One region of the Kribbella sp. NPDC049174 genome, then DNA from elsewhere that is predicted to be linked to it. Evidence: riboswitches for the same ligand, from Rfam matches in the RefSeq annotation. Region 1 holds a riboswitch; each other region holds the start of a gene.
The links. A riboswitch is a leader RNA that binds a small molecule or an ion and turns the genes downstream of it on or off. The one in region 1 is predicted to bind thiamine pyrophosphate.
Positions count from the first base shown of each region.

Region 2: linked by a shared signal. The riboswitch ahead of thiC (phosphomethylpyrimidine synthase ThiC) and the one ahead of thiS (sulfur carrier protein ThiS) in region 1 are both predicted to bind thiamine pyrophosphate.
Region 3: linked by a shared signal. The riboswitch ahead of ACGFIF_RS40125 (purine-cytosine permease family protein) and the one ahead of thiS (sulfur carrier protein ThiS) in region 1 are both predicted to bind thiamine pyrophosphate.

Region 1 covers NZ_JBICSZ010000015.1:96,738-103,969, reverse strand. Annotated here, with positions in the region: gene ACGFIF_RS41600 (class I SAM-dependent methyltransferase) at 1-82, opposite strand, end outside; gene ACGFIF_RS41595 (alpha/beta fold hydrolase) at 250-960, shown strand; gene ACGFIF_RS41590 (aldo/keto reductase) at 1,038-1,958, opposite strand; gene ACGFIF_RS41585 (MFS transporter) at 1,955-3,151, opposite strand; partial or broken gene ACGFIF_RS41580 (DUF5937 family protein) at 3,426-4,061, shown strand; TPP riboswitch at 4,186-4,302, shown strand; gene thiS (sulfur carrier protein ThiS) at 4,293-4,499, shown strand; gene ACGFIF_RS41570 (thiazole synthase) at 4,501-5,274, shown strand; gene ACGFIF_RS41565 (DUF6807 family protein) at 5,260-7,170, opposite strand; gene ACGFIF_RS41560 (family 43 glycosylhydrolase) at 7,170-7,232, opposite strand, start outside.
Region 2 covers NZ_JBICSZ010000002.1:116,575-123,806, reverse strand. Annotated here, with positions in the region: gene ACGFIF_RS11075 (RDD family protein) at 23-715, shown strand; gene ACGFIF_RS11070 (RDD family protein) at 833-1,465, shown strand; gene ACGFIF_RS11065 (RDD family protein) at 1,493-2,155, shown strand; gene ACGFIF_RS11060 (hypothetical protein) at 2,152-2,706, opposite strand; gene ACGFIF_RS11055 (transposase) at 2,703-3,260, opposite strand; gene thiC (phosphomethylpyrimidine synthase ThiC) at 3,535-5,160, opposite strand; TPP riboswitch at 5,151-5,270, opposite strand; gene ACGFIF_RS11045 (lysophospholipid acyltransferase family protein) at 5,323-6,069, shown strand; gene ACGFIF_RS11040 (hypothetical protein) at 6,234-6,758, shown strand; gene ACGFIF_RS11035 (anion permease) at 6,793-7,232, opposite strand, start outside.
Region 3 covers NZ_JBICSZ010000013.1:42,373-49,604, forward strand. Annotated here, with positions in the region: gene ACGFIF_RS40120 (class I SAM-dependent methyltransferase) at 1-261, opposite strand, end outside; gene ACGFIF_RS40125 (purine-cytosine permease family protein) at 288-1,616, opposite strand; TPP riboswitch at 1,612-1,724, opposite strand; gene ACGFIF_RS40130 (alpha/beta fold hydrolase) at 1,746-2,408, opposite strand; gene ACGFIF_RS40135 (hypothetical protein) at 2,405-3,253, opposite strand; gene ACGFIF_RS40140 (DUF3152 domain-containing protein) at 3,302-4,159, opposite strand; gene ACGFIF_RS40145 (MarR family winged helix-turn-helix transcriptional regulator) at 4,322-4,789, shown strand; gene ACGFIF_RS40150 (SDR family oxidoreductase) at 4,906-5,778, shown strand; gene ACGFIF_RS40155 (phosphotransferase family protein) at 5,873-6,610, opposite strand; gene ACGFIF_RS40160 (DUF4331 family protein) at 6,740-6,952, opposite strand; gene ACGFIF_RS40165 (nuclear transport factor 2 family protein) at 7,096-7,232, opposite strand, start outside.

The DNA.
Region 1 (7,232 bases):
ACCGATCGCCGAGCTGCCGTACGGCATCAGCCGTCCACCCAGCCACATCGTCGAACTCGGCAACCATCGCCGCAGCGGTCATCCCAGTCTCCCGTGAACGATCAGAAGCGGGGCCCCGGTTGCCGTCCGCTCGACAGCTAAGACAGGTCAGCTCGCCGCCGTGTGACAGCCGTGACACCGGGGCCCGGTCACAAACGCGCAAGCTGCCATGTCTGAGCTGGTGACATCCACTTCACGAAGGAGTTCCTGATGACTGACCAACGTCCTGTCGTCGTCCTCGTCCACGGCGCGTTCGCCGACGCCAGCAGTTGGAACGGTGTCGTCGAGCGACTACTCGAGCGGTCGATCGAGGTCGTCGCCGTCGCCAACCCGCTGCGCAGCCTGACCACCGACGCCGCCTACGTCCGCGACGTCATCGCGGGCATCGGCCGGCCCGTCCTGCTGGTCGCTCACTCGTACGGCGGCATGGTCATCACCGAGGCCGCGGCGCAGAACGACAACGTGATCGGCCTGGTGTACGTCGACGCGTTCGCCCCCGACCACGGCGAGAACGCGTTCCAGCTCTCACTCAAGTTCGCCGGCAGCACCCTGGGCGACGCGCTCAACGCCTACCCGGTCGCCGGCGGCAACGAGCTCGCCATCCGGCAGGACGTCTTCCAGCAGCAGTTCGCCGCGGACGTCCCGGCGGCGGAGGCGGCCCTGATGGCCGCGACCCAGCGCCCGGTCACCGAGGCCGCCCTGACCGAGGGGCTGCCGACCGAGACCCCGGCCTGGAAGTCGCTGCCATCCTGGTTCGTCTTCAGCGACGGCGACCGCAACATCCCCGTCGAGCTGCACCGCTACCTGGCCGAGCGTGCCGGCGCCAAGGGCAGCAAAGAGATCGCCGGCGCCTCCCACGCGCTCAGCGTCTCCGAACCGGCCGCTGTCACCGCAACCATCCTCGAAGCGCTCGGCAGCTGAACCCACCAGACCCCTGCCGGTCAACGCTGGCAGGCGCATCCCGGCAGGGGTTTGGTGACCAGGCGGGCTCCTCTCGTTCAGATCCTCGCGAGGTCCGCCCAGAGTTCCTCGGGGATCTCCGCGCTGTGAGCGGCGAGATTCTGGTGGACCTCCGCGGGCGTGCGCATGCCCAGGACGACGGACTTGATCGCCGGGTGGCGCAGGGGGAAGGCGATGGCGGCCTCGGGCACCGTCACGCCGTGCGACTCGCAGATGTCGGCGATGCGATTGGCCCGCTGCAGTACGTCGGGTGTCGCGGTCTGGTAGTCGAACTTCGCGGCCGGATCGGGGCGGGAGGTAGCGAGGATGCCGGAGTTGAAGACGCCGGCGGCCACCACTGAGACATCACGCTCCACGCACGCGGGGAGGAACGTGTCCAGGGCAGGCTGCTGAAGGAGCGTGTAACCGCCGGCGAGCATGACCACATCGACGTCGGTTTCGCGGACCAGGGTGGTCAGCTGGTCGACGTCGTACATGCCGGCACCGATTGCTTCGACCACGCCCTCGGCACGGAGTTCGGCCAGGGCCGGGTAGCCGAGGCGTAGTGCTTCGTCGAAGTGTTGCTCGGCGTCGTGCAGGTAGAGGATGTCGATCCGGTCGAGGCCCATCCGCTCCAGGGAGTCCTCGACGCTGCGTCGTACGCCGTCGCGGGAGAAGTCCCACACCCGGCGGTGCGTGGCCGGCACCTGGAAGGCCTCGTCCATGCGGCCCTGCGGATCCTGGGGCACCAGCAAGCGGCCCACCTTCGTCGACAGGACGAACTCGTCCCGTGGCTTGTCCCGCAGCAGCTCGCCGATGCGTCGCTCGGAATGACCGATCCCGTAGTGCGGCGACGTGTCGTAGTACCGGATCCAGCCGTCCCAGCCGGCCGCCAGTGCCGCGGCCGCGGTGGCATCGTCCAGCGGCTCGAACAGACCACCGAGCGGACCGCCGCCGAAGCCGAGTTCAGGGATTCTCACTGCTCGTTCTCCTTTGTCCGACGGGTGTGGGCCAACGCGGCGGCGCCGGCGAGCGCAGCCACGAACGACGGTACGGCCCACCATCCCAAAGCCTCATACAGCCGTACGGCGGCCCACGACCCGAGACTGCCGGCCGCGTACGCGCACACCATGTAAGCGGTGTTCATCGCGCTCCGGGAGCGTGGCGCGAGACGGTACATCCTGGTGACGTTGGCGACCATGCCCGACTGCATCGACACATCGAGCACCAGCACCCCGGCGACCAGAAGGCCGAGCCCGAGCGGTCCACCCAGAAGCGCACCCAGCATGAGTACGGCGGCCGCGCAGGTGCCGGCCAGGATCCACGATGTGACCACGTCCGGGCTTCGGCGATCGACCAACCGACCGGTCACCGGAACCAGGGCCATCGTGGCGATCGCCACCAGACTCACCCACCCAAGCGCACCGGCGCCGAGACCGAACTCGTCCCGCAGGACCAGGACCAACGTCGCCCAGGTCCCGGTGAACCCCGCGAACGAGCAGGCCTGGTAGAACGCCGATCGGCGCAGCCCGGGACGCAGCCGCAACTGATCGAGCGGTCGCCGTAAGTACCCCGGAAAGTCCACCGGCTCGACGCTCTCCGGCACCGGCAGCCGCGTCCACGCGACCACCGCGCACACCACTGCGAGGGCGGCCGCACCGAAGTACGCGTACCGCCAGGAGTACTCCTCGCCGAGATAGCCGGCCACCGCGCGCGAGGCGATCATCCCGGGGATGCCGACGCTGAGCAGGACGCTGTTCACGCTGCCCAGCCGTCGGGATCCGGTCATGCCCGCGACGTACGGTCCGATCACCGGGGAGGCCACGGTCGCGCAGCCCATCAGGAACGAGGCCAGCACGAGGACCGGCAACGACGGTGCGACGGCCGCGGTGAAGGCGAAGACCGAGACGCTGCCGAAGAGGATGGTGAGCAGGCGGCGCTGCGCCCCGGTATCACCGAGCGGTACGACGGCCAGGATGCCGGCGGCGTACCCAGCTTGCGGCGCGGTCACAACCAGGGCCGCATCCGCGGGCGGCACCTGCAGCGACGCGGCCACGTACGGCAGCAGCGCCTGCGGGAAGTAGACCATGCCGACACCGACGGCGGAGCACACTGCCAGTACGCCGAGCAGCGCTGTCTGTGGTCGTGCGTCGGGGGGAGCCTCGGTGAGCATGGGCTCGACTGTCCCCCGGCGTTCTGTCCGGCCGGGAACGATTTAGGATCCGGCTACATCGACGGAGGTGACGGCTGTGCTCACCTATGAGCTGACTTCGCGAGATCTCGAGGACGTCCGGTTCGCGATCTCGCCGGCCGCCGAGACCGTGCTGTCGCTGCGGGCGCTGCAGGACCCCGGCCGCTTCCCCTTCCAGCTGCCGTGGGTCCGCGCGGTTCAGCCGCTGCTCCCGGCGCTGGACTGGAGCGTGCTGCGCCTGCTGGTCAACGACACGATGGGCAGCCCGGACTTCCTCACGCCGCGTCCCACCTCGCCGCTGACCCAGATCCAGGACGAGCTCGATATCATCGCGGCGGTGGACCGGGCCACCTTCGACCGGCAGCTTGTCGCGGTGAACCGGGAACTGCCCGGCGAGCTGGCCGGTTCCGACGGCGTCTCCAGAGTGGTCGAGGCCCTGCGCGAGTACTGGCAGACGGTGATGGCGCCGTACTGGCCGCGGATGCGTACGGTCCTGTCCGCCGACATCAGCTTCCGCGGCCATGTGATCACCCAGCACGGCACCGGCGTGATGCTCAACGAGCTCGGGCCCGCGATCAGTTACGCCGACGGGCTGCTACGCATCGATCGGGTCGCCAATCCGAGCCGAACCGAGCGGATCGACGGCCGCGGACTGGTCCTGCAGCCGACCCTCTTCGGGCCGCACGCGGTCATTCCGTTCGACATCGGCGCGGAGCCGTTGCTCGGCTATCCACCGCGTGGTCAGGGACACCTCTGGACCGTCGCCGAACCACCGTCGCGGCGGGATCTCGGCCGGCTCGTCGGTACGGCGCGTGCCCGCATCCTGGCGCTGCTCACCCATCCCCGGACGACGAGCGACATCGCCGCGGAGCTGAAGGTCACCCCGTCCGCCGTGAGCCAGCACCTCCAACTGCTCCGGCGTACCGGACTGGTCGAGCCGCAACGCACCGGAAAGCAGGTGCTGTACCGGCCGACGGAACTCGCCGCGCTGCTCACCGGCACCGATCTGTTAGGGTCGAAAGTGCCGCGGGAGCTCACACCGGAGTGGGCTGAGAGGGCGACTGACGAGGGCGTCGCCGACCGCTGAACCTGAATCGGGTAATTCCGGCGTAGGGAGGAAGCGATGAACTACGACGTATGGGTCAACGGCACGGCCACGACCGTTCCACCGGATCGATCTGTGGCCGATCTGGTCCGGGAGTACTCCGACCGGCAGACCGGGATCGCGGTCGCGGTCAACCAGACCGTGCTCACCCGGGACGAGTGGGCCGCCACCATACTCACCGACGGCGATCGGGTCGAGATCGTCAGCGCGGTCCAGGGAGGCTGACATGGACGATCCACTGGAGCTCGGCGGCCGGACCTACACCTCCCGGCTGATCATGGGCACGGGTGGTGCCGCGAACCTCGAGGTGATGGAGGAGGCATTGATTGCCTCTGGCACCCAACTCACCACGGTCGCGATGCGCCGGCTCGGCACCGGCCACGAGGGCTCGATCCTCGACGTACTGAAGAAGCACGGCATCGAAGTACTGCCCAACACCGCCGGTTGCCACACGGCGGCGGAGGCTGTGCTCACCGCGAAGCTCGCCCGCGAGGCGCTGGAGACGGACCTGATCAAGGTCGAGGTTGTGGCCGACGATCACCTGCTGATGCCGGATCCGGTCGAGTTGCTGGATGCCGTGGACGCGTTGATCGCGGACGGATTCACCGTGCTGCCCTACACCAACGACGATCCGATCCTGGCGCGTCGACTCGAGCAGGCCGGATGCGCCGCGGTGATGCCGTTGGCCGCGCCGATCGGGTCCGCCCTCGGCATCCGCAATCCACACAACCTCGCGCTCATCGCCGAGGCCGCGAACGTCCCGGTGATCGTCGACGCCGGCATCGGTACGGCGAGTGACGCCGCGCTGGCCATGGAGCTCGGCTGCGACGCCGTCATGCTCGCCACCCCGGTCACCCGAGCCGAAAAGCCCGCCCTGATGGCCGCCGCGATGCGCGATGCCGTCAACGCCGGCCGTGCCGCCCGCCTGGCCGGCCGGGTCCCCCGCCGCTGGCACTCAGCCCTCGCCTCGTCCCCGGTGACAGGCCTACCGACCTTCTGAGAGGACCCTCCCAGCCAGGTCCGGGGCCTCGGTGAGGTCGATGGAGCGGTCGAGCAGTAAGGCGGTCAGGGACAAGGAGAGGTCCTGGTCGGGCTGTAGCGCCAAGGCGCTTTGCCAGGCCAGGGCTGGGCCGGCGCCTACGTAGTCGGTGGAGCGGAGGAACCACGGGCGCACACCGTCGGACTGCACGAGTAGCAAGGTGGTGACGGTGTCGCCGCGTTGCTGGACGAAGGCCAGCCAGGGGCTCAGGGAGCCGTAGGCGGCGTCAGTGCCTTCGCCGGCTTCGCTCAGCACCACAGTGGTTTCCGCGGACGGCAGTCGCCAGAAGATGCCGCCGTACCCGGCGCCGGGCCGTCCCGCGGTGGCCGGGCTGTCGATGCGGATCGGGCCGTAGCGGGCGGTGAGGACGCTGTTCCAGTCGAGTCGCCAGCCGCCTTCGGCCAGTGCGCCGCTGAGTCGTCGGCGTTCGACCAGTTGCGGCCGGCCCTGTTCGTCGTACCAGGTGATCTCGTCGGTCAGCGAGTTACCCGGACCGTCGTCGACGGTGACACCGCGGCTGCGCTGCTGGCCGTGGTTCGTCAGCAAGGTCGGACCGCGGCCGGGGAGGAACGTGCGGCCACCCCAGTGTGACGTTCCGTTGACTCCGGCAACGGCCAGTGAGACGCCGTAGTGATGCCGGTGATCGACCGGGCTCACCTCGGTCAACGGGTTGCCGCCGAGGGTTCGAACAGGATGCAGATAAGGCCGCGGTGAATGCACCTGCGGCATCCGACGGCCGAACTCGTAGTGCGCCAGCAGCCCCGACGAGGAACCCAGCACGAAGATGTCCCCCTGCTGCTGCCAGCGGATCGGCCCCAACCGCCCGCGCGGCGCATCCCCTTGCAACCGGGTCGCCTGCGGCACCGGACCGGTACTCGCCCGCAATGCCAGCCGCAGATCCGGTACGCCGTCCACCTCGCCCTCCGACCCCGCGATCTGCGCGTACAAGACCTGCCAGGCCAACTCACCCAACCCCTGCTGCGGAACCCGCACCGTCGTCAGCGACGGAACGGCGAACCGCGACAACCCGATGTCGTCCATCCCGGCCACCGACAGATCAGCCGGTACGGCGACGCCGACCTCGTTGAGCCTCGCCAGCAGACCGAAGGCGACCAGATCGTTGAACGCGACGACGGCCGTGACCTGGGACTCCAGCACCCGCTCGACCGCGGCGTACCCGTCCTCGATCGACGAACCGCACTCCAACCGGACGATCTCCAGCCCGGGGATCTCCCGCTCGGCGATCTCCAGTGAGCGCAGGCGATCCGTATTCGACGCGCTCCCCACCGGCCCGGCCAGGTAGGCGAGCCGCCGATGTCCGAGGCCGACGAGATGGTCGACCACGATCCGCACCGCCCTGCCGAAATCGACCCCGACCGTGGCGACGTCGGACGGCCCCTGGCGATTGACCAGGATGACCGGCTTCACCTCCGGCAGCAGCTCGAGCAGGCTGTCCTCGGCCAGCCGCGGCGAGACCATGATGAGCGCGTCGCACCGGCGCCGGGCCTCCACCGCGATATCCGCCTCGGCCATCGGGTCCTCGTCGGTTTCGGCGACCAGGACCCGGTAGCCGGCCGCGGCCGAAGCGTTGGTGATACCGCGCATGATCTGCTGGAACAGTGGGTTGCCCAGGTCCGGAACCACCAGCGCGACCATGTTCGTCCGGCCGAGGGACAGGTTGCGGGCCAGGTCGCTGGGCCGGTAGTTCAGCCGGTCGGCGGCGGCCCGGACGCGTTCGGCGATCTCCGGCGCGACGGTGAGGCGGCCGTTCATCACCCGCGACACGGTCGCCCGCGACACCTCCGCCGCCCGCGCGACGTCGGCGATCGTGATCGAGTCCTTCGGTGTCCTGCCCATCAAGCCGTCTCTCGCTCGGTTACCCGGACCGGGCCGAACACGGCCCCGCCACCATCCATCGT
Region 2 (7,232 bases), on a different contig from region 1:
AGCAACAGTAGAAGGGATCGTCGTGAGCTCTCCGACGCCACCGCCGGGTTACGGCCCGCAGGACCCCCAGCAGGGTCAGTACGGCCAGCCCGGTCAGTACGGACAGCCTGCGCCGCAGCCGGCCCAGTACGGGCAGCAGCCCGGGTACGGCGCTCAGCAGCAGCCGGGCTACGGGCAGCCGGCGCAGTACGGCCAGCAGCAGCCCGCCCAGTACGGTCAGCAGCCCCAGCAGCCCGGTCAGTACGGGCAGCAGGCGGGCCAGTACGGCCAGCCGGGCTACCCGCAGCAGTACGGGCAGCCGGGCTTCGGCGCGATCCCCGGCAACCTGGCCGCCTGGCCGAACCGTGTCGGCGGTGCGCTGATCGACGGTCTGATCGTGGGTGTGCCGTACGGCATCGGCGCCGCGCTGGCGGCGAACGAGAACCTGGCCATCATCGCGCTGATCTTCTACCTGATCGGCATCGGCCTGGCGATCTGGAACATCGTGATCCGCCAGGGCAACACCGGTCAGACGGTCGGCAAGCAGGTCCTCGGCCTGAAGCTGGTGGACGCGAACACTGGTCAGCCGCTCGGCCCGGGCAAGACGTTCCTGCGCCAGCTGACCCACATCCTGGACAGCGCCGCCTGCTACATCGGCTACCTGTGGCCGCTGTGGGACGAGAAGAAGCAGACGTTCGCGGACAAGATCAACAACACCTACGTCATCAAGCTCTGACGTAGCACCGCGCAGCACCGGACGCCGTGGCCTCTTGGGGCCGCGGCGTCCGGCATTCCGGGCCGGTCCGCGATACTCGTCCCTGCGGATCCGGAGCGCCCAGAAAGGACCCCACACGTGAGCACCCCGCCGTACGGCGAGCAGAGCCGGCCCAAGGACCGGCCGGCTCAATACCCACCAGGACAACCGGGGTACGGCGCGTACCCGCCAGGGCAGCCGGGTGGATACCCGCCGGGGCAGCCAGGCGGTCAGTACCACCAGCAGGGGTGCAACCCTTACGGACAAGGCGGTTACGGCCCGGGCTACGGGTACGGGTACGCACCACCCGGGCAACTGGCCGGCTGGCCGATCCGGGTGGGCGCCTCACTGCTCGACTCGCTGCTCCAGTTCGTCCCCACCGTCACCGGATTGGTGCTGTCGCTGGTCATCGACGGCGACCAGCAGGAATTGGGGACTGGTGGCGCGCTCGCCATGCTGGGCGGGTTCTTCGTCGCGTTCCTGGTCTGGGTGTGGAACCGGGTCATCCAGCAGGGCCGCACCGGGCAGTCCTTCGGCAAGAAGGTCACCGGCCTGAAGATCGTGCACGCGGAGACCGGTCAGCTGATCGGTATCGGCTCGACCCTGGGCCGCGAGTTCTGCTCGGTCCTGTTCAACAACATCTGTACTCTCAACGTGCTCTGGCCATTGTGGGACGAGAAGCAGCAGACCTGGCACGACAAGGTCGTCAACGACGTGGTCATCCGCCTCTGACGTGACACTCCAAGAGATGGAATCGATGTGAGTACTCCGACACCGCCGCCCGACGGCCGGCCCCAGTACGGACAGCAGCCGCAGTACGGCCAACCTCAGTACGGCCAACCTCAGTACGGCCAGCCCCAGTACGGCCAGCCCCAATACGGGCAGCCCCAATACGGGCAACCGCACTATGGGCAGCCGCAGTACGGCCAGCCAGCCTATGGTCAGCAAGGTGGCTACGGCTACGGAGCCCCGGCCGCCCCGCTCGCCGAATGGGGTCCGCGCGCCGGCGCGTTCCTGATCGACTCGTTGATCAGTTCGATCCCGATCCTGATCGGGTACGGCATCTTCATCGCGAACATCGCGTCCCGCGCCGACAACACCTACCCCGACGACGATCCGGAGATCTGGGCGATCCTCGTCTTCCTCCTCAGCCTCGCCGTCAGCCTGGGGCTGGGCCTGTGGAACCGGGTCTTCCGCCAGGGCAAGACCGGGCAGAGCGTCGGCAAGAGCGTGCTGAACCTGCGGCTGGTCGACTCCACCTACTTCCAGCCGGTGGGCGCCGGCAAGGCGTTCCTCCGCGAGTTCCTGGCCGGGCTCTTCAACAACGCCTGCTTCCTGAACCTGCTGTGGCCGCTGTGGGACGACCAGAAGCAGACCTGGCACGACAAGGTGATGTCGACGTACGTGATCAGGTCGAACTAGCGCGACAGCAGGAAGCCGGCGCAGGTGACGGACCAGAGCACGCTGGTGAAGGTGCCGATGATGAAGCGTTCGGCGACGGCCTGCGGGGTGACGGAGGCCGGCTGGTCGGGGCTGCGCAGCTCGGGGTAGCGGGCCAGTCCCTTGATGGCCAGCACGATCGCGAGGCCCTCCGGCCAGCCCGCCACCAGAGCGGCGTAGATGGCGCCGCGCTCGAGTGAGCCGATCAGCGCGCCTCCACGCAGTACCTCACCGGCTTTCTGCGTCGATTGGGCTCTGGTGTTGCCCCGGTCGACCAGAGCCAGCACAGACGTCGTCAGCGGGCCGCCACCGGTGACGGCGAGGCCTCCGGCCAGTAGGAGCAGTACGTTCCACCAGCGCTCGACCCAGCCCTCCACACCGTCGCCTGCCAGCAGCAAGAGGCCGACTGCCACCAGGCAGACCAGCATCACGCCGCTGAGCACGATCTGCACTGTGGAGCCGGCCTTCGGCACCCAGGCCAGTACGGCGAGGACCAGGGCTGCCGCGGTCAGCGACAGGATCAGAGCCGTCACGCCGCGGCCCCGGCGCCCAGCAACTCGGCTGCCAGCACCCGTCCACGTTGCTCCTCGACGAAGCCGGCCGCCTGGGCCCGTTGCGTCACCGCCGACTGGCTGATCCCCAGCTTCACGCCGATCTCCCGCCTGGTGAGTCCTTCGGCCAACAGGTCGGCCACGGCCCAGCCGCGCTCACTCCGGCGCCGCAGCACCGACGCCATCAGCCACAGCACCGTCTCCACCTGCTCGGCGACGCGGGCATCGGTCCCGACCACGTTGACGTGGTGCGGGCTCGACTTGGCCCGGTTCACCGCTTCCCGCGCGTGCACGAACGCGTCGCCGCTGCCTGCCCTGGTACTGCGCGGCAAGGGCTGGGCGACGTCGCCGATGCCGAGCCCGACATACCACGTGTCCGAGCGCAGCAGCTCCACGATCACGTCGATGGTGGCGCGAGCCTCCGAGAGCACGCCCTGCACCTCGTCGCCGGCCGTCCGCTCGAACTTCCGGAGCAACCCGGTCCGCCGCGGCCGTCGGTTCAGGGTGTTCAGTAGCTCGGGTACGAGATCGGTCATGCTTCGGCTGCCCCGTTGATCTACCGTGAGAACGAAGACCACCGCCCTGCACCTCCTTCCCAACGCATTAAGGCTACAGTCTTATTCACGTAGAGTGAAGGAAAAAACCTGAATCGGTTCACCCGATCACTCTCAGTGATCGCCCCGCAGGCCCGCCGATCTCCTCATTCTCCGCTCAGTCCCGGGCCCTCGGCATCTCGACTCGCCCCGCGACTTCACTGCGCGTCAGCACGGTTCGGGCCCGGAGTACGGCGTACTCCGGGTCCGAAGCGACTCAGTCGGCCAGCGGCAGGTACAGCTTCTTGTCGTGCGCCTTGAAGGTGTCGGACATCTCCGCGAAACCGGCCTCGATGGCCTCGGTCGAGGTCAGGCCCTTCTCCTCGGCGTAGGCGCGGATGTCGGCAGTGATCCGCATCGAGCAGAACTTCGGACCGCACATCGAGCAGAAGTGGGCGGTCTTGGCCGGCTCGGCCGGCAGCGTCTGGTCATGGAAGGACCGTGCGGTGTCCGGGTCCAGCGAGAGGTTGAACTGGTCCTCCCAGCGGAACTCGAACCTTGCCTTGGACAACGTGTCGTCCCAGTCCTGCGCCCCGGGGTGTCCCTTGGCCAGATCGGCCGCGTGGGCAGCGATCTTGTAGGTGATCACACCGGTCTTCACGTCGTCGCGGTCCGGCAGACCGAGGTGTTCCTTGGGCGTGACATAGCAGAGCATCGCCGTACCCAGCCAGCCGATCTGGGCCGCGCCGATCGCGCTGGTGATGTGGTCGTAGGCCGGCGCCACATCAGTTGCCAACGGCCCCAAGGTGTAGAACGGCGCCTCACCGCACAGCTCCTCCTCGAGCCGGACGTTCTCGGCGATCTTGTGCATCGGCACGTGTCCCGGCCCCTCGATCATCACCTGGACGTCGTGCTCCCAGGCGATCCTGGTCAGCTCACCGAGGGTCCGCAGCTCGGCGAACTGCGCAGCGTCGTTGGCGTCCGCGATACATCCCGGCCGGAGCCCGTCGCCCAGCGAGAACGTCACGTCGTACGACCGCAGGATCTCGCAGAGCTCGGCGAAATGCGTGTAGAGGAAGGACTCCTGGTGATGTGCCAGGCACCACGCGGCCATGATCGAACCGCCGCGCGACACGATCCCGGTGATCCGTTGCGCGGTCAGCGGGACGTACCGCAGCAGTACGCCGGCGTGCACGGTCATGTAGTCCACGCCCTGCTCGCACTGCTCGATCACCGTGTCGCCGTAGACCTCCCACGACAGCGCGGCCGGATCGCCCTTCACCTTCTCCAGTGCCTGATACAGCGGCACCGTCCCGATCGGCACCGGTGAGTTCCGCAGGATCCACTCGCGGGTCTCGTGGATGTTCTTGCCGGTGGACAGGTCCATCACCGTGTCCGCGCCCCACCGGGTCGCCCAGACCAGCTTCTCGACCTCTTCCTCGACCGAGCTGGTGACGGCCGAGTTGCCGATGTTCGCGTTCACCTTCACCAGGAACTTCTTCCCGATGATCATCGGCTCGGACTCGGGGTGCCGCCGGTTCGCCGGGATCACCGCCCGGCCGCGGGCCACCTCGGCCCGGACGAACTCCGGGTCGACGCCCTCGCGGACGGCGACGTACCTCATCTCCTCGGTGATGGTCCCGGCTCGCGCGTGCGCGAGCTGGGTCGACGGCTCGCGACCGGCGATCCAGTCCCGCCGCAGCGCCGGCAGACCAGCCTGGACGTCGATGGTCGCGGACGCGTCGGTGTACGGACCGGAGGTGTCGTACAGGTCGAAGTGCTCGCCGTTGGTGAGGTGGACCCGGCGGGCCGGGACACCCAGCTCACCGCGATAGATCTTCTCCGAGCCCGAGATCGGGCCGGTGGTGACAGACGGACGGACAGAATTGCCGATGGTTGTCACAATGCTGCTCCCTACGCCGGAATTACCCGGACAGGTTCGGCGGTCGGCGGCGCCGGTTCACCCAGCCGCCCTCTCAGCCCGCTACGGTGCGAGCTCCCGCGATCTCCAATTGTCAACGGTCACCTTAACCTGCCGTCTTGACCGGCCCGGTAGCGTCGGGGGATGCGAGACCTCGTATACCCGCCGGTGATCGGCTTCGCGAAGACGGCGTTCAAGGTGCTGGACCTGAAGTTCCAGCTGACCGGGACGGAGAACGTGCCACGGGCCGGCGGCGCGGTGATCGCGTTGAACCACATCTCGTACGTCGACTTCGTCCTCGGCGGGTTCGGCGCGGTCCCGAGCAAACGGCTGGTCCGGTTCATGGCCAAGGAGGTCTTGTTCCGCAACCGGTACTCGGGTCCGCTGATGCGCGGTATGCACCACATCCCGGTGGACCGTGCGGCCGGTACGGCGTCGTACCGGCAGGCGCTGCAGTACCTGAACGCGGGTGAGGTCGTCGGCGTCTTCCCGGAGGCGACGATCAGCCGGTCGTTCGAGTTGAAGGAGTTCAAGTCCGGCACGGTCCGGATGGCCGCGGCGGCCGGCGTACCGGTGATCCCGCTGATCCTGTGGGGGACGCAGCGGATGCTGACCAAGGACCATCCGCGCGACTTCTCCCGGCACCGCACGATCGCGATCACGGTCGGCGAGCCGATCACCGTCACCCGGGGCGACGACGCGGTCGAGGCGACCGCACATCTGCGCTCGACGATGGCCGGCATGCTCGACCGCACCATCCGCGCCTACCCCGAGCAGCCGGCCGGCGCCTGGTGGCTGCCTGCCTCGTACGGCGGCAGCGCCCCGACCCCCGCCGAAGCCGAGCGGCTGGACCAGGAGGAGCTGGCCCGCCGGGCGGACCGGAAGAAGTAGACGTTTGCCTCAGCAGTAGTCGGCAATCGGACAACACCTTGACCCCGGATCGGCACGAGGGTACGAAGAACCTCTGTTGACAGTGCAGGAACCTGGGGGGTCCCTGTGTTCCCGGCCGCGCGGTGGCGTGCGCGGCCGTCGTACTCAGGTGGGCGGGGGAAGTTGTGTTGGAATCACCCGAAGAGCTGCATCTCTTCGAGCCGGGGACGCTGACCGTGGCGCCACACGTCGCGGAGGAGGTCCCCGACGTCGGCCTGTACTTCCTCGACTGGGCGGTCCAGGGCCTGAACGCGGCCCAGGCCCGAGAGGTCGAGGCCGCGATCAACGGCCGGCGCTGCCAGAACGGCTGGTTCCCGCTGGAGAGCCTGGACAACATCGGCAGCCGCGGGTTCTGGCGCGGGCCGCTGACGTACCTGGCCCGGATGACCGCGGACGACGGCTCGATCATGCAGGACTGGGCGTCCAGCCGGCTGGACGGCGAGAAGCGCCGCCGGATCGAGGCGACCGCGAACCACCTGCTCTTCCAGCAGGGCCACGCGGCGGCGGCGACCTGGGTGATGGCCGTCCGGCCGCAGGCCTACCTGAACCTGCCCGAGCTCGGCGACCGCCTGGCCGCCACCTGGGAGCTCAACCTCGGCTCGATCCGCCCCAAGGACGTGGCCAAGGCAGTACGCCGCTGGAACCGCTGAGACACCGGTCAGGTGTGCCTCTGGTACGGCGGGCTCACTCCAGGATCAGGTGGGCCAGACCGTAGCAGAGGGCGGCGACCAGACCGGCGGCCGGGATGGTCAGGATCCAGGCCGCGACGATACCCCTGGCAACACCCCAGCGGACCGCGGACAGCCGCTTGGTCGCGCCGGCACCCATCACCGCCGAGGTGATCGTGTGGGTTGTCGAGACCGGCGCGTGCAGACCGATCGCCATCACGTACAGGACGGTCGCGGCGACCGACTCGGAGGCGAAGCCGCGAGCCGGGTCCAGGTGGATGATCCGGCGACCGAGGGTGCGCATGATCCGCCAGCCCCCGGAGTAGGTGCCGAGCGAGATCGCGGTCGCGGCAGCGACCTTCACCCAGGTCGGGATGCCGTCGTCCGGCTGCACGTATCCGGTGGTGACCAGGGCCAGGAAGATCACGCCCATCGTCTTCTGCGCGTCCTGCAGGC
Region 3 (7,232 bases), on a different contig from region 1:
CTCCTCGTCCGCCTTCGCCTTACCGGCCTCGATCAGGTTCGGCGAGATGTCCAGCGCGCGCACGACCTTCCCGGCCCGGCGCAGCGGCAGCGCCACCCGGCCGTACCCGCAGCAGAGGTCGAGCACCGACTCACGGCCGCCCAGGAGCTCCTCGACGGCCTTCACGATCGCCGCGTCCCGCTCGGGCGTGGTACGCGCGGCCAGCCCATCGGCCCCGAGTTCCGCGTACTCGGCCCGGCTGCGCAGTGCGGAGTTCAGCATTGCGCAAGTATCCCGGTTACTCCGGGTCAGTTGTCCAGCGGTCGGCGACCGATCCGGCCGAGGATTATCGCGGCCAGCATCGAGACGATGATGGACGTGTACGTCGCGCCGAGCCAGCCGGGGACGGGCTGGTGGCCGAAGATGCGCTGCTGGAGGTCGAGCCAGAACGGGGACCAGCCCGACACCGTGCCCGGGTTGACCAGCTGGTAGGCGACGAAACCGATCAGCCAGGCGACGGCCGGTTGCCAGCGGAAGCGCGCCGTACCGGAGACGTCCCAGTTCATCTTGCTGACCACGAAGAAGTCGGCGATCGCGACCGCGAACAGCGGGACGAAGACCGAGCCGATCAGGTAGAGGAACTGGGTGTAGTTGCCCAGGTCAACCACCAGCGCGAGACCGGTGGCGATCACGCCGATGGCGATCGAGATCCAGCGCCGGTCGACATGACCGATCAGGTTGTGCGCGGCCATCGTGGTCGAGTACACGTTCGCGTACGCCTCGTCGACCTCGTCCACCAGCAGCACGAACAGTGCGATCGCGCCGGCCGGCAACGTGACGAGTGCGGTGATCACGTCCGTGCTGTTGGTCTGCAGCGTCGCGACCGCGAACACACCGAGTGCGTAGTACGCGATCGCCGCGATGCCGTAGCCGAGGGCCGATCCGGCGAAGGCGGCCTTGTTGGTGCGCGAGTGCCGGGTGTAGTCGGCGGCCAGCGGCGCGAACGACACGACGCCCGCGGCGGCCAGGTCGACGGCCGGCCAGAAGCCGAAGACGCTGTCCTGCGGCAGGTCCTGCACCGGCTTGCTGAGCACCTGCACGAACAGATAGACCGACGCGATCAGCACCAGCCAGACCATGAACTTCCGCAGCAGTTTCACACTGCCGAGCGGCCGGACCGCCATCGCCGTCGCGAGCACACCGGCCAGTACGACGAACAGCCAGCGCCACCGCTCACTCGTCACCGCGACCGCGGCCGAGGAGATGACGATGATCTCCATCGTCGCCCAGCCGACGTTCTGCGCGATGTTCAGGACCGTCGGCGCCATCGAGCCGCGCCGGCCGAACAGTCCGCGCAGACACGCCATCGCCGGCGCTCCGGTGTGCGAACCGAACACGGCCGCGCCGCCGAGCACCAGCGCACCGATCCCGCAGCCGACCACGACCGCGAGCAGGCCTTGTGCCAGCGAACCCGTGTACGCCGCGACCAGCGCACCGGTGACCGGGCCGAACAGTGAGATACCGAGGTTCCCCCAGAGGGTGAACTGGTCGAGGAAGCCGAGAGTGCGCGGCGCATCCGTGGTGAGGACGAGCGGCGCCTCGGTGTGGTCGGCAGGACGAACAGCGGTATTGGTCATGGTTGGACCCGCTCCCTACGCCGGCATTACCCGGTCAGGTTCAGGCGGTCGGCGACCCGGCGTCGCCCTCTCAGCCCGCGCGTGGTGCGAGCTCCCGCAGAGGTTTGTTACTGCGTCAACGATAGCGCTTCAGGCCGGACCCGGCGCAGCCACTGCCCGCTGGATGAGCGCGGCGACCTCGGGACCGTTGGTCAGCACCGGCATATGGGAGCCGGTCGCTAGGGTCCGCGCCTCACCGTGAGTGAGCTCGGCCAGCCGGTCCATCCATTCGGCCGGCGACAGGTGGTCGTGCCGGCAACGCACGATCACCACCGGCGCCCGCACCCGGCTGATGATCCCAGCCAGATCGTGGTGTCTGGCCGCTTCCGCCGCCCGGGCGATCGTGGAGAACGTGGTCCGCGCGTATTGCGGGGCGAGGGCCGGGATCAGACGCGGGGACTCCGGGACGGCCGAGCCCACCCAGCGGGCCGCGAGGTCCAGCCAGCTCGACGCGCGGACATCTCCGGTCGGGGCGATGAGGACGAGCGCGTGGACGAGTTCGGGGTAGGCGACCGCGGTCTCCACGACGATCTGGCAGCCGGCCGAGTGCCCGACCAGGACCGACCGCTCCCGGATCTTGTCCGCGACCGCCGTACCCAGAGCTTGTGGACGGAGGTCGTCGCCGGGCTCGGCGGGTTCGCCGTACCCGGGCAACGTGACGATCCGGTACGGCGTGGTGAGGTGTTCGACCGTGGGCGCGTACGAGCGCGGCCCGAGGCCGAGGCCCGGGACCAGGACGATCGGAATGCTCACTCCCAGGGCGCGCGGGCCGGCGCGGCCTGGACGACCGGGTTGCCGACGGGCGGCTTCAGCTCGCGGTACCCGAGGAAGAAGCCGACGGAGAGGATCAGCAGGCCGATCCCGCCCCAGCCGTACGCCGTGGGCAGTCGATCGATCGAGTCGTCGATGGCGCCCATGCCGGTCGACAGGACCATCACCGCCCAGATCACGATCGGCACCAACGCCACCCCGACCAGCAACAGGCCGCCGACCTCGATCGGGTCGAGCTCACGCCCGACCTTGCGACGGGCCAGTACGTCGCGCGCCCACATCGCGATCGCGGCCGCACCGACCAGGAGCAGCAGCAACTGGCCGATCGTGTCGATGACATCCGTGCGGAGCGGGTGGTTCAGCGCCGAACCGGGTGCCTGGGAGATCTCGCGCAGGGCGACCCGCTGGACCGAGAGCACCAGCAGGCCGTAGACGGCGGCGATGATCGCGGCGATCAGTACGACGCGGGCCGCGCGGGGGTCACGCGGTGCGACGGGTTGTTCCCGACCGTACTGCGGGAGCTCGTGTTGCTGCGGGTGAGCGGCGGTGCCGTACGGGGCGCCGGGACGGTAGTTGGGCGGCTGGGTGTACGCGCCGGGTGGTCCTTGAGGTGGTCCGTGCGGCGGGGCTTGAGGTGGCGCGCCGTACTGGCCCGGTGGGGTGCCGTAGGGCTGGGGCTGGGCGTAGCCGCCCGGATGGGGCTGGCCGTGCGGCGTGGAGCCGTAGGAGCTGCCGCCGTACGGAGCAGGCGGGGCGTAGTGCTGCTCCTCGGTCGGCTGCTCCGGTTGCTCGTCGCGGCCGTACGTCGGGAAATCCTGTGACGACATCGCTGCTCCCTCCCCTCGGACTCAGCTTCTCACGAACGAGGGCTTCGCTCAGGTCGCCTTGATCGTCGGCCAGGCGTTCGGGAGGCAGCCGCCGAGGCCCTTGGTCTGCTGCATCATCACCGGCGCGGGGGTCTTCGCCTTGGTGCAGGTGGAGTGGCCGTGGCCGAGTGCGTGCCCGACCTCGTGGTTGACCAGGTAGCTGCGGTAGAGGGCGACGTTCCCCGAGTACGCCGGGACCGCGTACATCCAGCGCTTCGCGTTCAGCACGACGCGGTCCTCGACCCGGCAGGAGACCTCACCGCCGGTGTCGAGCGGCAGGCACAGCTTGTCGGTCAGCGTCGGCGTGGCCAGGATGATGCGCAGGTCGGCGTCGACCTTGTCGGTCCGCTCGAAGTTGACCGGGTGGATCGCCTGCCAGCCGCGCGCGTCGGTCAGTGTCTTGTGAATGGCCGCCGCGACCGCGTCGCCGTTGACCGACAGGCCCTGCTCGATCTCGACCCGGTAGGTCAGCTTGTCGCGGATGCCGGTGGCCTTGTTGAGCCCCGGGACGACGGCGAGCTTGCCGGTGGAGACCGAGTAGTTCGGCTTCGAGCCCTTCGGCGGCCGGGTCAGCGTCGGTGCCGGGCGCAACGGCGTGGTGAACTTCTGCGTCGGCGTCGCCACCGGCTTCGGTGTCGGCGTCGTGAACGGCGCCTCGGTCGCCGACGCGGCAACCCCGGCCACCACTTCGGCCGCCAGACTCCGCCGGTTGGTCGCGTCCGGATGCGCCACCATCACTGTCCCCAGCACCGCCAGCGCGGTCACCGAGAACCACTGCACCTTGTGCGACTTCTTCCGGCTGTGCCGCCCACCGCGTCGCTTCTGGGCAGCCGCATCCGCGCGCTGGCCAGTCCGCCCGGTGGTCATGACGATTCACCCTACCCACCCAGTCCTCCCTCCCGAAAGCCACCTTCATGCCCTCCCGCACAAACGATCCCAAGGCGCCGGCAGGTGCGGGCCGGCTGATCCACGCCGCCCGGGATGATTCGTGTCACGAACTGTTGGTGGCGCCGCTGGTATCTTGGCCGGGTGGCGAAGAATGATGACGGGCGTATCGGCGTGGTGGCTGGGCTTGTCCGGTCGGCATTCTTGGTGAATGCGGTGTATGCCGAGGCGAGTCGCGAGCGTGGCCTGACCCCGCAGCAGGGGCAACTGCTCTGCGTACTGATGGCACAGCCGTACGGAATGGGCGAACTGGGCGCGATGCTCGGGCTGGCGAAGTCGAGCATGACCGGACTCGTCGACCGGACCGTGCGCAACGGCCTGGTCCGGCGCGAGCCGGATCCGCGGGACACCAGGGCCGTCCGGGTCGCGCTCACCCCGCGCGGAGAGGACGTCGCGGAAGAGTTCTACGCCGAGACGTGCCGGCGGATCGACCGCCTGCCGGACGGTCTCAGTGCGGCGGAGCGTGAGACGCTCGCCGGCCTGCTGGGCCGCGTCGTCGTGGACAACGAGGTCCCGGTGGTGTTCATGGAACTGGACGAACGTCAAGCCTGATATCGGGATCTTCACCCGAAGGGTTGCGGTTCGTACTACGAACTAATATGGTTCGTAGTACGAACGAAAATTGCTGCGGTCGTCGCCTGCCACGCACACTCCGGGAGGAACTCGTCATGTCCGACCTCATCGCCGTCACCGGCGCGACCGGCACGCTCGGTACCTTGGTGATCGATCAGTTGCTCGCCCGGGTTCCGGCCGAGCGCGTCGTGGCGATCGCCAGAGATCCCGCCAAGGCGGCCGCGCTGGCGGAGAAGTCCGTACAGGTCCGGATCGCCGACCACGACGACCGCGAGGCAGTAGACGCCGCGCTCGTGGGGATCGACATCGCGCTGCTGATCTCCGGCAACGAGTTCGGCAAGCGGATGATCCAGCACGAGAACGTGATCCGCGCCGCATCACAAGCCGGCGTCTCGCGGCTCGTCTACACCAGTGCGCCGCACGCGGACACCAGTCCGACGTTCATCGTCACCGAGCACAAGGCCACCGAGCAGCTGATCCGTGAGTCCGGCCTGACCTACACGATGCTGCGAATGAACTCGTACCACGAGAACTACGTGCCGTACCTGACGTCGGCACCCACGACAGGGGTGCTGATCGGCAGCGTCCACGACGGCCGGGTCGCCAGCGCCGATCACCTCGACTACGCCGAAGCGGCCGCGGTCGTGCTCAGCACCGAGGGCCACGACAACGTGGCCTACGAACTGGCCGGTGACACCGCCTGGAGCTACCCGGATCTGGCCGCGGCCATCGCACAGGTCAGTGGCAAGCACGTCATCTACCAGGACATGTCCTCGGCCGAGCACGCCGAAGCGCTGCGCTCCACCGGGCTCGACGAGGAAACCATCAGCTTCCTCGTCCAACTCGACGCCGACGTCTCGGCAGGCGTGTCCGCGGACGCGACCGGCGACCTGGGCAGACTGATCGGCCGCCCGACCGTCCCACTCGTCGACGGCCTGCACGCAATCGCCGCACGAAGTAGCCGGTAGCGCCCGACGTCGGCTTCGTAGCGAAAGGTCTCCCAGCTCCCTCAACAGCACGCGCATATCGGCTGCTTGTTTCATTGCCCCATGACCGGATGTCTTACATGCGGGATCTCAGTACGTCGAACTCGCAGCCTGGGGAGGATGGGTCGAAGCCGTGCTCGACCAGCCAGCGGGACGCTCCAAGGCTTCGCAACGACCACCATCCGCGGATCACGTCGAGGTCGACGTCGGTGCCGTAGCCGGCGAGGAGGTCGTCGAGGCGCTCCTCATGTCCGAGCGTCAGGATGGCAAGGTCGAACATCGCGTCGCCCTGGCTCGCCTCGGACCAGTCGATCACGCCGGTGACCTTGTCACCGTCGACGAAGACGTGGGTGATCTGCAGGTCCCCGTGCGTGAACACCGGTGTCCACGGCCGGAGCGCGGCCTCGGCAACCTGGCGGTTGCGGGTGACCAAGTCGGCGGGAAGGGTGCCGCTCTTGATGAGCCACTCGCATTCGGCGTCGAGGTGCGCTGCGATCTCGTCGACGTTCCCACCGGACCACGGTGGCAGCGGTGCGTCGTGCAGCATCCGTACGGCGGCACCCGCCGCGGCCCACGCCGCCGACGACGCGGTCGACGGCTCGCCGAGGCGACCGAGTGCGGTCCCTGGGACGGCGGCGAGCGCGAGTACCGGCGGCTTCCGCCACAGGACCTCCGGAGTCGGGATCGGCGCCAAAGCCATCGCCTCGACCTCGACGTCGATGTTGGACTGATCAGCGTCGACCTTCAGGAACACGTCACCGACCCGCAGAGTCGCGCGCTCGCTATGGGCAACGACGACCTGGACCTCATCCACGTCGGCGATTATTGCGAGGATGACCATCGACGTCACCGGATTTTCGCGTGCGACCGCGCGGTGGACCGCGAGCCGCTTGCCCGGCGTACCTCGTGCACGCCACCCGACCGCTGACGGATCGAGTGTCGTTCAGGCCACGTCGAGTTTGCCGAAGTACGCGCCGCCGGCCGGGCTCTCGAGCGGGACCCAGTTGGTAGCGGCGGTCAGCTTGCCGGGCCCTTCGTGCGCAGGGAGCGCGATGACGTCGGTGTTGTCCGCGGCGGGGTCGAGCATGATCCGTGGCGCTTCATCTGAGAACCGGCAGACTCGGTAGATCCGGGCCTGCGCGCCGCCACCTCTCAGTCTCCTAGGCGGAGATGCTGTGCATCGGCTGGCACGGAATCGTCAGGCGTCAGGTGGCACACGACACCTCACAGCATGGAGTGGGACGCGTCATGCTGATGCTCCAGCCGCGTCCTGCTCTGGCGTAGCGCTGGTCGAGCTGGCTATTGGTCCTGGCTGGGCGTCGTGTAGGCCCACAAGGCATTCACGATCTTCCAGCCGTGGCGTGTGTGCACGAGCTGGAGGTACTCGACGTAGACGGCCGAGCGGACGGTCGCGTTCGCGATCGTGCCGTACAGGT